Regions from separate parts of the Enterobacter sp. DVT3837 genome, predicted to be linked through region 1. Evidence: riboswitches for the same ligand, from Rfam matches in the RefSeq annotation. Region 1 holds a riboswitch; the other holds the start of a gene.

Region 1 (5,889 bases):
GCGGCTCCGGCATCCGCAACCACGGGCGCAAAATGCGGCGCAGCTCTTCCAGCGAAACAGCGTGTCCATGCAACTTCGCTTCAGCCATTTCGACAAGCTCCGCCGATCCGAGCATTGCTATCTGGCATTCATTAGCAAAGCGGTCGATCAGTTCACGCGTATAAGGACGCTTCACGGTGCCACGTGTTGCCAGCAAACCAACGATACCGTTCGCCGTCAGACGCGCGGCTGGCTTTATTGCAGGAACGACGCCCACAACCGGGAACTGGAATTTTTCACGCAAGGCAGGAAGGGAAACCGTACTCGCCGTATTGCAGGCGATAACCGCCAGCGCAAGGGGGTAACGCTTTTGTACCGCGGTAACAATTTCAACCACACGCTCAACAATAAACTCTTCGCTTTTTTCCCCGTACGGAAAAGCGACGTTATCAAAAGCGTAGATGTAATGGAGATTCGGCAGGAGATGCCGAATCTCATCATAGACCGAAAGCCCACCAACGCCGGAATCAAACACCAGTACAGTGGGACGCGGATCAGAAGGTGTAGCTGCCAGACAAGGTGTATTCCCGTCCTGCAGTTTGATAGCCATAAACTGTCTCGTAATCTTTATCGAACAGATTGGCTATTTTACCACGAACTGTGAGGTGAGAGGTGACAGGATATGAAACTGCGATATCCCACAAACTTACGCCACCCATTTTCACACGTTCTGACGCATAGGTATTCGGATCGATCGCAACGTCGTAACGAGTTCCCAGATAACGGTACGCCAGATTCCAGTCGAGATCCCAGACCTGCCAGTCAAGCTGATACTTAACCTGCTGCTTAGAGCGGCGAGCCAGGACTTCGTTGGTTTTCGCATTACGTGGGTCAACATAATCGTAAGAGATCTGATGGCCTACCGGGCCAGTGTCAAACTGCGCCGTGGCTTCCACGCCTTTGATACGCGCTTCATCAACGTTGTAGTAACGGTATGTATGCGGATCGCTGCTGATCAGATTATCAATATCATTACGATAACCTGTAATACGCCAGTTAACCGGTCCCGTCAGGCCTTCAAAACCTCCTTCCCACTGCTTACTCTCTTCCGGTTTAAGGTCTGGATTACCATAGTTTGCACTGTGGATCTGACTCATCGTAGGCGCTTTAAATGCGGTACCGTAGGAGGCTATCACGCGATAACCATCCACAAACTCCCACGCTGCGCTGGTTTGCCATGTTCCATAGTTACCAAAGTTGGAGTTGTCGTCATTACGCGCCGCCGCTTCCAGCGTCACGCTGTTGAACTGCTGCATCGCTGAAACGAAAACGCCGGTATTACGCTGCTCGTAACCTTTATCCAGGTAGCCCGTTCCGGCCTGCGTCTTCTGCTTTTGCCAGTCCAGTCCTGCACCAATGTTGCCGTGACCGACTTCAACAGTATTAAGCCACTGGGTGGTGTACTGCTTCACATCATCCATCGTTGCGGAATCAGCATAGCGCCCTTTCTTCGGGTCATAGTTCTGATCTTTACTGCGACCGTAACCCGCCACCAGTTGTGACTGGAAAATCCCCTGGTTGTAACGTAGTCCCGTATCCCAGTTCTGGCTGTAGAGCTGGCGAGTATCCGGTCGCCCATCCACCATAAAGTTGGCGTCATAGTGATCGTAACCGTCATACGCCGTGCGGTTGTCATAACCAAAACCACGGAAGAAGCCGCTCACGCTGTCGGTAATCTGCTGTTCCACAGAGCCGTACAGTGACTTACTCATAAAGCCATCGCGGTCAGGCTGACGCGGTGCATCCTGGGCTGCAATATCAAAACCACGGGTATAGGTATAGTTACCCGCCATCGTGATCCTGGTTTTATCAAGAACCTGCTGGAAAGAGCCATCATAGGTTTGGTAACCCTTAGACCCCACACCTGCAGAAATTTCCGCACCCGGTTTATCGCGTCCGGTAATGATGTTGATCACACCGCCAATCGCGTCGGAACCATACAGAGCCGAACGTGGGCCACGAATGTATTCAATACGCTGAATCAGGGAAGTCGGGATCTGGCTCAGGTCAGGTACGTTGCTGATCCCGGCGTTATTCAAAGGAATACCGTCAATCAGCACCAGCACATGGCGAGATTCAGTTCCGCGAATAAATGTCGAAGAGTTCGAGCCCATTCCACCGCTTTGCGCGATATCCACGCCAGGCAGACGTGACATGATTTCCACCACACTCTTTGCCTGCCAGCGTTCAATATCTTCACGCGTCACAACAGATGTCGGAGCCAGAACGGTTTTTGCCGGTTGTTCAAAACGGTTTGCAGTCACCACCAACGAGTCTGCGCTATCCTGCGCCCAGCCCGAAAATGCCGTGACGGACAACGCCGTCAGCAGCGATACTTTTTTAATCATTGTTAAAGCATCCACAATATAAGAAGGATGCCGCAGGATTCATCTATAGCACGCGATGATGAAACCAAATGCGACGTGATCCCGGCAGGTCTTCGGGCTAGGTGGCTTTAGAAGGATGAAGACTTCCCATTTTCACAGTGTCTACAACGCTCATCCCGCCAGTCTTTACCGCTGCGCGTCAGCTCCAGATTTACACTGGATTCCCTTTTCACTCTCAGGAGACCGGAAACAGAATGCTACAATTAGACACGTATAGATGTCCAGATAGCTATTAGCCATTAAATCTGGACATCCCCTGAACAATGCCTACAATCCCCGCGTAATTCTTTATCACTCAGGACGCATCATGACCCCAGAACACCTCCCGACAGAACAGTACGACGCGCAGCTGGCAGAGAAAGTTGTCCGCCTGCAAAGTATGATGACGCCTTTCAACGCGCCCGTTCCCGAGGTGTTCCGCTCTCCTGTCAGCCACTACCGCATGCGCGCCGAGTTCCGCATCTGGCACGACGGTGACGACCTGTACCACATCATTTTTGATCAGCAGACAAAATCCCGTATCCGCGTAGACAGTTTTCCGGCGGCGAGCGAGCTGATTAACCAGCTAATGACCCTCATTATGGACGGTGTGCGCACCAACCCAGTGCTGCGCAATAAGCTGTTCCAGATTGACTACCTGACTACCCAAAGTAACCAGGCGATTGTCTCTCTGCTGTATCACAAAGCGCTGAATGACGAGTGGCGCGAGCAGGCAGAAGCCCTGCGCGATGCGCTGCGCGCGCAGAACATCAATGTTCATCTGATTGGCCGTGCTACCAAAACCAAAATCATGCTGGATCAGGATTACATCGACGAGCGTCTGCCGGTGGCGGGTAAAGAGATGGTGTATCGTCAGGTAGAGAACAGCTTCACCCAGCCGAACGCCGCGATGAACGTGCAGATGCTTGAGTGGGCGCTGAAGGCGACGGAAGGATCGACGGGCGATCTGCTTGAGCTGTACTGCGGTAACGGCAACTTCTCGCTGGCGCTGGCGCGTAACTTCGAGCGCGTGCTGGCCACAGAAATCGCAAAACCATCGGTTGCTGCGGCACAGTACAACATCGCGGCTAATCATATCGACAACGTGCAGATCATTCGTATGGCCGCAGAAGAGTTCACGCAGGCCATGAACGGCGTACGCGAGTTTAATCGCCTGCAGGGCATTGATCTGAAGAGCTACCAGTGTGAGACGATTTTTGTCGATCCGCCGCGCAGTGGCCTGGACAGCGAAACCGAGAAGATGGTGCAGGCGTACCCGCGTATTTTGTACATCTCCTGTAATCCGGAGACGCTATGCAAGAACCTCGAAACATTAAGCCAGACGCACAAGGTTGAACGTCTGGCGCTGTTCGATCAGTTCCCGTATACGCACCATATGGAGTGTGGTGTACTGCTCACGGCGAAGTAATTATCTGGCATTTTTGGCAGGTGGAGCTTCGCTCACCTGCCTTACAAATAATTCATTACTCTGGTAACTGGCTCTTACGGCTACGCATGCGCGAGCCAATCCAGAACACCAGCGCCACAGACAGTACCGCAGGGAAGAAGTTAGAGCCGATATCCGGATACTCGGCACGCACCACTGTGCTATACAGCAACACACCCAGAATAAAGCAGGCGGCAGCCAACCCCGGTAACCCGACCGGCATAGTGCGGTTCAGGTAACGTTGATGCAGACAGTAAACCGTCAGCACCAGTGCAATTAGCGGGAAAATCGAAAAAGGTACGATTGAGCTAAAAATAGCGGCAAACGTACCATTAATGGATAAGCCAGCGATCAATGCCAGCAACAGCGTCCCTTTATCCTGACCTGACTGTTTCATTACTCACCTTCACTCTTCGGTTTGATGTGCCAGTTTCTCTTGTTCACGGCGATACCAGTAGTACGCACCTTTAGAAATCATGCGAAGCTGTAATACCAGTCGCTCTTCGAGCTGCTTGCGTTGTTCAATGCTGATATCCAGCGCTTCGGCACCCGCGCTGAAAACAATCGTCACCATCGCCTCAGCCTGTGCTTCAGTAAACGCACGCGGCATATGGTTTTCGAGTTCAAGATAGTCGGCAAGTTCCGCGATGAAATGCTGAATTTCACGCGCGACGGCAGCACGAAACGCCGCAGAGGTTCCGGAACGCTCGCGCAGAAGCAGACGAAACGCGTTGGGGTTATTGCCGATAAATTCCATAAAGGTCGACACGGAGGTGCGGATCACGCTGCCGCCTTTTGCGATACGCTGACGCGCCTGGCGCATGAGCTGACGCAGCATCAGACCACTTTCGTCGACCATGGTCAGACCCAGTTCATCCACATCACGGAAGTGACGATAGAAGGACGTTGGCGCAATCCCGGCCTCGCGCGCAACTTCACGCAGGCTCAAACTGGCAAAACTACGCTCGGCACTCAGTTGACTGAATGCGGCTTCCACCAGCGAACGCCGGGTTTTCTCTTTTTGTTGTGCTCTTACGCCCATCACGATAGTTGAATCCTTCCAAAGGCCTGATGGCACTATACCAGAGAATAAAATTAATCTGTTTGCCTGGCTTTGTGAATGATTGTTTACGCGCGGTTTGTGCTTCACTGCCCGAAAAAAGCACAACGATAATTGGGTTACTCTGGCAATGATGTTATGATTCTGTTGCTTTTATGTATAAGAACAGGTAAGCCTTGCCATGCCACATTCCTACGATTACGACGCAATAGTTATTGGTTCCGGCCCCGGCGGCGAAGGTGCTGCTATGGGTCTGGTGAAACAGGGAGCCCGAGTAGCGGTCATTGAGCGCTACCATAATGTTGGCGGCGGTTGCACCCACTGGGGCACCATCCCTTCGAAAGCCCTCCGCCACGCCGTTAGCCGCATTATCGAATTTAACCAGAACCCTCTCTACAGCGACCACTCCCGACTTCTTCGTTCATCCTTTGCCGACATCCTGAATCACGCGGATACCGTCATTAACCAGCAGACACGTATGCGTCAGGGGTTTTATGAGCGTAACCACTGTGAAATTTTGCAGGGTAACGCGCATTTTGTTGATGAGCACACCCTGGCGCTCGAATGCCACGACGGTTCGGTTGAAACCATCACCGCTGAAAAATTCGTTATTGCCTGCGGCTCACGCCCGTACCACCCGGCCGATGTAGATTTCTCGCACCCACGCATCTACGACAGTGACTCCATCCTCAGCCTGCACCACGAACCACGCCACGTGATTATCTATGGCGCTGGGGTGATTGGCTGCGAATATGCGTCGATCTTCCGGGGCATGGAGGTCAAAGTTGACCTGATCAACACCCGCGATCGCCTTCTGGCCTTCCTCGACCAGGAGATGTCGGATTCCCTCTCGTATCACTTCTGGAACAGCGGTGTCGTCATTCGCCACAACGAAGAGTACGAGAAAATCGAAGGCTGCGATGACGGTGTGATTATGCACCTGAAATCCGGCAAAAAGCTGAAAGCCGACTGTCTGC
Region 2 (5,889 bases), on a different contig from region 1:
TTTCCAGCTCTCCTCTGACATCGGTGTGACAATACCGGTGGTGCCGATGATCGAAATCCCGCCCAGGATCCCGAGGCGTGAGTTGTAGGTTTTCTGCGCCCGCGCTTCACCTTCAGGCGCAAAGATCTCAACGTCAGCCCCGCGCGTCGGACCAATCGCCTCGCGCACTGCGGACTCAATGGTGTGACGCGGCGTGCGGTTGATCGCCGCGCTGCCGATGGGTAGGCCAATTCCTTTACGCGTGACGGTCCCCACGCCTTCGCCACCCGAAAGCGTAATCTCGCCGCTGTCGTTGAGCGTCACGCGGGCGAAAATCAGCATGCCGTGTGTGGCGTCGACGTCATCCCCCCCGTCTTTGCGGATGGCCGCAATCGCCTGCTGACCTTCAATGTGCGGCGACTCCACGTTCAGACATAGCGTGACGCCGGAGGGGGTCACAATGGAGATCTGATGAATAAGATGCTGGCGCAGCACCATCAGTGCGGCGACTTTCGCTGCCGCGGTCGCGCAGGAACCGGTGGTGTAGCCTTTACGTAACGCCTTCCCGTTATGCCATACCGGGGCATCGAAGGTTGAATCGCTCATCGCGCCCCCTGCAGGTAATAGAGCATGGCGTTCACAATCGCCGCCGCCACATTGCTGCCGCCTTTGCGCCCAAGGGCCGCAATCGCGGGCAAATTGCTGTGCGTCAGCGCCTCTTTCGATTCCGCCGCTCCCACAAAACCCACCGGAACACCCACCACGCCGCTGACGGCAACATCATGCTCAAGCAGGCGAAACAGCGCCGTTGGCGCGTTACCAAAAACGAAGACCTTCTCGCTCTCTTCCGTCACCGCGATATCCACCGCCGCCATCGAGCGGGTTATTCCCTGCGCTTTTGCCTGCGCCACCACCCGCGGGTCGCTGATATAGCAGCGACATTCACCCCCGAACGTCGCCAGCAGCGTTTTGTTGATCCCGGAGAGCGCCATCGTGGTATCGGTATAGATAACTGACGGGCGACGGAGCGCCGCGCAAAGCTGTTCCAGCGCATCATCTGAAAACCAGAGAATATCCAGCCAGTCAAAATCTGCGGTGGTATGGATCACCCGCTTGACGATCGCCTCATGCAGCGGGCTGGCAAACCGGTATTCCGGCCGCGTTTCGCGAATGATTTCGCCAATGATGTCGAAACTTTTGGCTTCAATCGCCTGGGGTTGCTGGATGTATTGCATTGTCTCTTGTCCTCAGGCCACGCCAACCATCAACCAGCGTGCTGCGATAAACAGCGCCAGCGCCAGGGTGGAGGAAACCCACATCAGTCGAATCGTTCGGGAAATGTCGTCTACCGCAATCGGGCGCTGCGCGTCGCCAATCCACGGCTTTTCTACGCGCTGGCCAAAATAGTCGTTGGGTCCGCCAAGCCGGATGCCCAGCGCGCCGGCGACCGTCGCTTCTGCCCACGCGCAGTTGGGGCTGCTGTGGTTGTAGCGGTCGCGCCAGCCGACGCGCAGCGCGCGGGAGAAATCGTCACGGCATAGCCACGCCGCGATGCTCAACAGAAGCCAGCTCAGACGAGCGGGGATATAGTTCGCCAGGTCATCCATACGGGCGCTGACCATGCCGATCGCGCGGTATTTTTCGTGCTTGTAGCCCACCATTGAATCGAGGGTATTCACCGCCTTATAGGCCATCGCCAGTGGCGCACCGCCCAGCATGAGGAAAAACAGTGGGGCGATAACGCCATCGACCGTGTTCTCCGCGACGGTCTCCACCACCGCCCGGTTGATCTGTTCCGGCTGAAGTTGAGACGTATCGCGTCCCACTATCCAGGAGAGTTTTTCGCGGCTTTCATCAAGGTCGCCCGCTCGCAGAGGACCTTCAACGTCCCGTGCAGCGTTTGCCAGGCAGCGCCCGGCCAGCACGGTAAACATCATCCACACTTCAATCGCCCAGCCCAGCCAGGGATGAACCATCCGTCCGAGCGCCAGTACGCCCCAGGCTATGCCCCAGGTCAGCCCCACCACTACCAGCCACATGACGCCGCCGCCAACGCGTAGCGCCGTGTCGCTATGACAGCAGCGGCGAATACTCCGCTGCATCGCATTGATCAGGTTGCCTATCCAGCGCACCGGATGCGGCCAGTTTTGCGGGTCGCCGATAGTGACATCGAGCAGCCACGCGACGCACCAGGCCAGCAGGGTCATAGTGCCCCCCTCGCCGCCGTCAGCCAGCGGTTGAGCATCATGGGGCGTTGGGCAAAGTGGAGGTGCAGATAGCTTGCGAACGTGTTGCCAACCTGCCAGCCGCCCGTCCACTCCTGCATCGTCACGCCATCGCGTACTTTGCGACACGCCAGTACCGCGGGGGTTTGGGGAGAGAAGTCGGAATAGTGAAATTCATGCCCACGCAGCACCTCTCCGCTATCGGCCAGCAGCGTGGGCTGGCGCGCCTGCGCCTCACAATAGCCAAAACGGGTCAGCCGTTTACCCATCCTGCTGTGGCCGGGGATAACATTGGCCATCCGGTGCGTGGCCCCCTCGCTATCTTCGAGCGTGCTGCCGAGATACATCAGCCCACCACACTCGGCGTAGATCGCTACGCCTCGCCGGTGCGCCTCCCGCAGGCTGGCAAGCATCGTGGTGTTTTCCGCAAGCCGTGCCGCGTACAGCTCCGGGTAACCGCCCCCAAGCCAGACCATCTGGCAGTCAGGTAAATGGGTATCGCGCAGCGGGCTAAAGCGGATAATGTCGACCCCGGTACGTTCGAGCAGCGTGATGTTATCCGCGTAATAGAAGTTGAAGGCCTCGTCATCGGCCATCGCGAGCGTCAACCCGCGCCCGGCGTCCCCGTCAGGGAGCGCGGGCCAGGAGCCCTGCGGCAGCGACGCCATCTGGCTGAGCGAGAGAAGTTGCCCGATGTCCAGCGTACGTTCGAGAATGGCGGAAAAATTCTGCCAGGTCTGCAGGTCCGCGACCGACTCCCGGGCGGTGACCAGTCCCAGATGGCGCTCGGGCAAACCGACGCCTTCAACGCGGGGGACATAACCCAGGACGGGTACCGTGCAGTAGTGTTCAATTGCCGTTTTGAGCAACTGATAATGTGATTCGCTGTTGACGCGATTGACAATCACCCCGGCAATATTGAGGGTGGGATCAAATCGCTGAAAGCCCATTACCGTGGCGGCAATTGAAGTAGAAACCGCCTTGCCATCCACCAGCAGAATCACCGGGCAGCCCAGCTGTTTTGCCATCGCGGCGGTGCTGCAATAGTTCGGGTCGGTGCCGTAGCCGTCATACAGCCCCATCACACCTTCAATCACCGCGATATCCGCCTGCTGCATATGCTCGCAGAACAGCGCGTTGAGTATCGGCTCAGGAAGCATGAAGCTGTCGAGGTTGCGGGAGGACGTACCGCTGACTTTGGTATGCCAGCCGGTATCAAGGTAGTCAGGGCCCACTTTATATGGCTGGACGCGTAACCCACGCTGTTTTAACAGACTCAACAGGCCTAGCGTCACCGTGGTTTTACCACAACCGCTTCCGGTACCTGCAAGAACAAACGCGTACTGCTTTGCCGCCATGGCCCTGATCCTGTCCAGGGTGGTCGGGAGGTATAGATACACGTAACCCCAGTCTTTCGACTGTATGATGCATCAGTACAACCCACTTCCCACCGAAGTTGTTGAACGTTCCCGACAGGCAGGTCTTCTGGCTTAGCGTCCTCCTCGCCCGTCCTTCCCAATCTCACGATCAGTGGTCATTACGGGGTCGTCAGCATCACAGCAGCGGGGGCTGCGGGGGATTGTCACCCCCTTCCCTACCACAAATGTGGCAAACCGGTCGGCTTACATAATGAGAAAATAGCGCGTTATAAAACAGCAATGCTATTTACGGCGTTTCACTTCATCTTAGGCAAATACTTAACCGTAATGAAATACACGCTGAGTAAAATGTGGCGCCAGAATAATTGACGCCTTCCTCGGTAATGACTCCAACTTACTGATAGTGTTTTATGTTCAGATAATGCCCGATGACCTTGTCATGCAGCTCCACCGATTTTGAGAACGACAGTGACTTCCGTCCCAGCCTTGCCAGATGTTGTCTCAGATTCAGGTTATGCCGCTCAATTCGCTGAGTGTAACGCTTGCTGATTACGTGCAGCTTTCCCTTCAGGCGGGATTCATACAGCGGCCAGCCATCCGTCATCCATACCACGACCTCAAAGGCCGACAGCAGGCTCAGAAGACGCTCCAGTGTGGCCAGAGTGCGTTCACCGAAGACGTGCGCCACAACCGTCCTCCGTATCCTGTCATACGCGTAAAACAGCCAGCGCTGACGTGATTTAGCACCGACGTAGCCCCACTGTTCGTCCATTTCCGCGCAGACGATGACGTCACTGCCCGGCTGTATGCGCGAGGTTACCGACTGCGGCCTGAGTTTTTTAAGTGACGTAAAATCGTGTTGAGGCCAACGCCCATAATGCGGGCGGTTGCCCGGCATCCAACACCATTCATGGCCATATCAATGATTTTCTGGTGCGTACCGGGTTGAGAAGCGGTGTAAGTGAACTGCAGTTGCCATGTTTTACGGCAGTGAGAGCAGAGATAGCGCTGATGTCCGGCAGTACTTTTACCGTTACGCACCACGCCTTCAGTAGCTGAGCAGGAGGGACAACTGATGGAGATGGAAGCCACGGGAGCACCTCAAAAACACCATCGTACACTAAATCAGTAAGTTGGCACCATTACCAAATCTGCGCGCATAATAGCCGCATCGTATTCACGATTTAAAAAATCGCCGATATTAGCCAGCGAGTGAATGTTGACAATAATATCAGGATTTAATTTATTAAACTCCCATAAATTGGGGATCAGCCAGTGCGTACTGAAGGTAGGATTTACCGCTAACTCCACCACCTGAACGGCAGGCTGCCAGCTCATTATCATATTTGTATCGCGCTCCAGCCTATTAAGCGTCTCTTTCACGATATTCAGATAATGCTTTCCAGCTGCATTTAGAAAAATCCGTTTTTTGGCATGGTTAAATAATGAGGTGTGTAAAAACTCCTCCAGGGCCGTCACCTGTCTGAACACTGCACTCTGCGTTAACGCCAGCTCTTCTGCCGCGCGGGTATAGCTTTCGTGACGCGCCACAACTTCGAACGTCACCAGCAACTCGCTCTTGGGGATTTTTCCTCTCATCATGTCTTCCATTCATGGTGGATAATAGTAATTTTTTGAAGCGAATAAACCCTGCTTCAGAACGATACCGCCATTATATTTTAGTTATGTTCTGTCGGCAGTGATCCACACCATGATTTAATCAGTTTTGCGTGTCAGACCAAACTATTTGCAGAAAATTAAATGAAACATGAAAAATTATTAAGAACCTGTTCACTATGATGTCTCTCGTAATGGAGACAGCGTCTTATTATACGAAAAACCGTATGGGCATTAAAAATAGTAATAGCCAGGGCTGGACGTTAAAAAATATAAAACAAAACATTATGCTAAAAATTGAGCAGGTTTTTTGTCCTGTTGACAACACGCTGCGCGCCCTGCAGCTGATACACACTGTGTATGGAAGAACACCGTTCCAGCGCCACATCAGCATGACTGAATCGCATGCTGAAACCGGCTAAAACAAAAAACCCAGGTCGCATAACGACCTGGGTTTCGAATTTGGCGGAAGCGTAGAGATTCGAACTCTAGAACCCTTTCGGGTCGCCGGTTTTCAAGACCGGTGCCTTCAACCGCTCGGCCACGCTTCCAAAGTGAGGCGCACTATAAACATCTATTAGCGCCTTGTAAAGCAGGAATTTTTCTATTTTTCCCCACAGGCGTTTAACTGCGCAAAAAGTCACCCAGGTGCTTACCTCACATCAGTCTCTGCACCCTTGTACATACCG

Evidence for each region. Region 1 has a riboswitch for cobalamin ahead of btuB (TonB-dependent vitamin B12 receptor BtuB). Riboswitches for the same ligand answer to the same signal wherever they lie in the genome.
Region 2: it holds a riboswitch for cobalamin, as region 1 does, so the genes downstream of both, AC0XWG_RS22220 (cobyrinate a,c-diamide synthase) here and btuB (TonB-dependent vitamin B12 receptor BtuB) in region 1, are expected to answer to the same signal.

Annotation. Positions count from the first base shown of each region.
Region 1 is NZ_JBWDLA010000001.1:1,655,901-1,661,789, reverse strand. Features, by position in the region: gene murI (glutamate racemase) at 1-589, opposite strand, end outside; gene btuB (TonB-dependent vitamin B12 receptor BtuB) at 534-2,387, opposite strand; cobalamin riboswitch at 2,454-2,629, opposite strand; gene trmA (tRNA (uridine(54)-C5)-methyltransferase TrmA) at 2,734-3,834, shown strand; gene AC0XWG_RS08115 (YijD family membrane protein) at 3,890-4,249, opposite strand; gene fabR (HTH-type transcriptional repressor FabR) at 4,259-4,897, opposite strand; gene sthA (Si-specific NAD(P)(+) transhydrogenase) at 5,094-5,889, shown strand, end outside.
Region 2 is NZ_JBWDLA010000002.1:1,479,710-1,485,598, forward strand. Features, by position in the region: gene cbiD (cobalt-precorrin-5B (C(1))-methyltransferase CbiD) at 1-585, opposite strand, end outside; gene AC0XWG_RS22210 (cobalt-precorrin-8 methylmutase) at 582-1,214, opposite strand; gene cbiB (adenosylcobinamide-phosphate synthase CbiB) at 1,227-2,186, opposite strand; gene AC0XWG_RS22220 (cobyrinate a,c-diamide synthase) at 2,183-3,562, opposite strand; cobalamin riboswitch at 3,663-3,837, opposite strand; one part of gene AC0XWG_RS22225 (IS1 family transposase) at 3,978-4,426, opposite strand; one part of gene AC0XWG_RS22225 (IS1 family transposase) at 4,426-4,675, opposite strand; partial or broken gene AC0XWG_RS22230 (LysR family transcriptional regulator) at 4,733-5,182, opposite strand; gene AC0XWG_RS22235 (hypothetical protein) at 5,428-5,622, shown strand; tRNA gene AC0XWG_RS22240 (tRNA-Ser) at 5,664-5,751, opposite strand.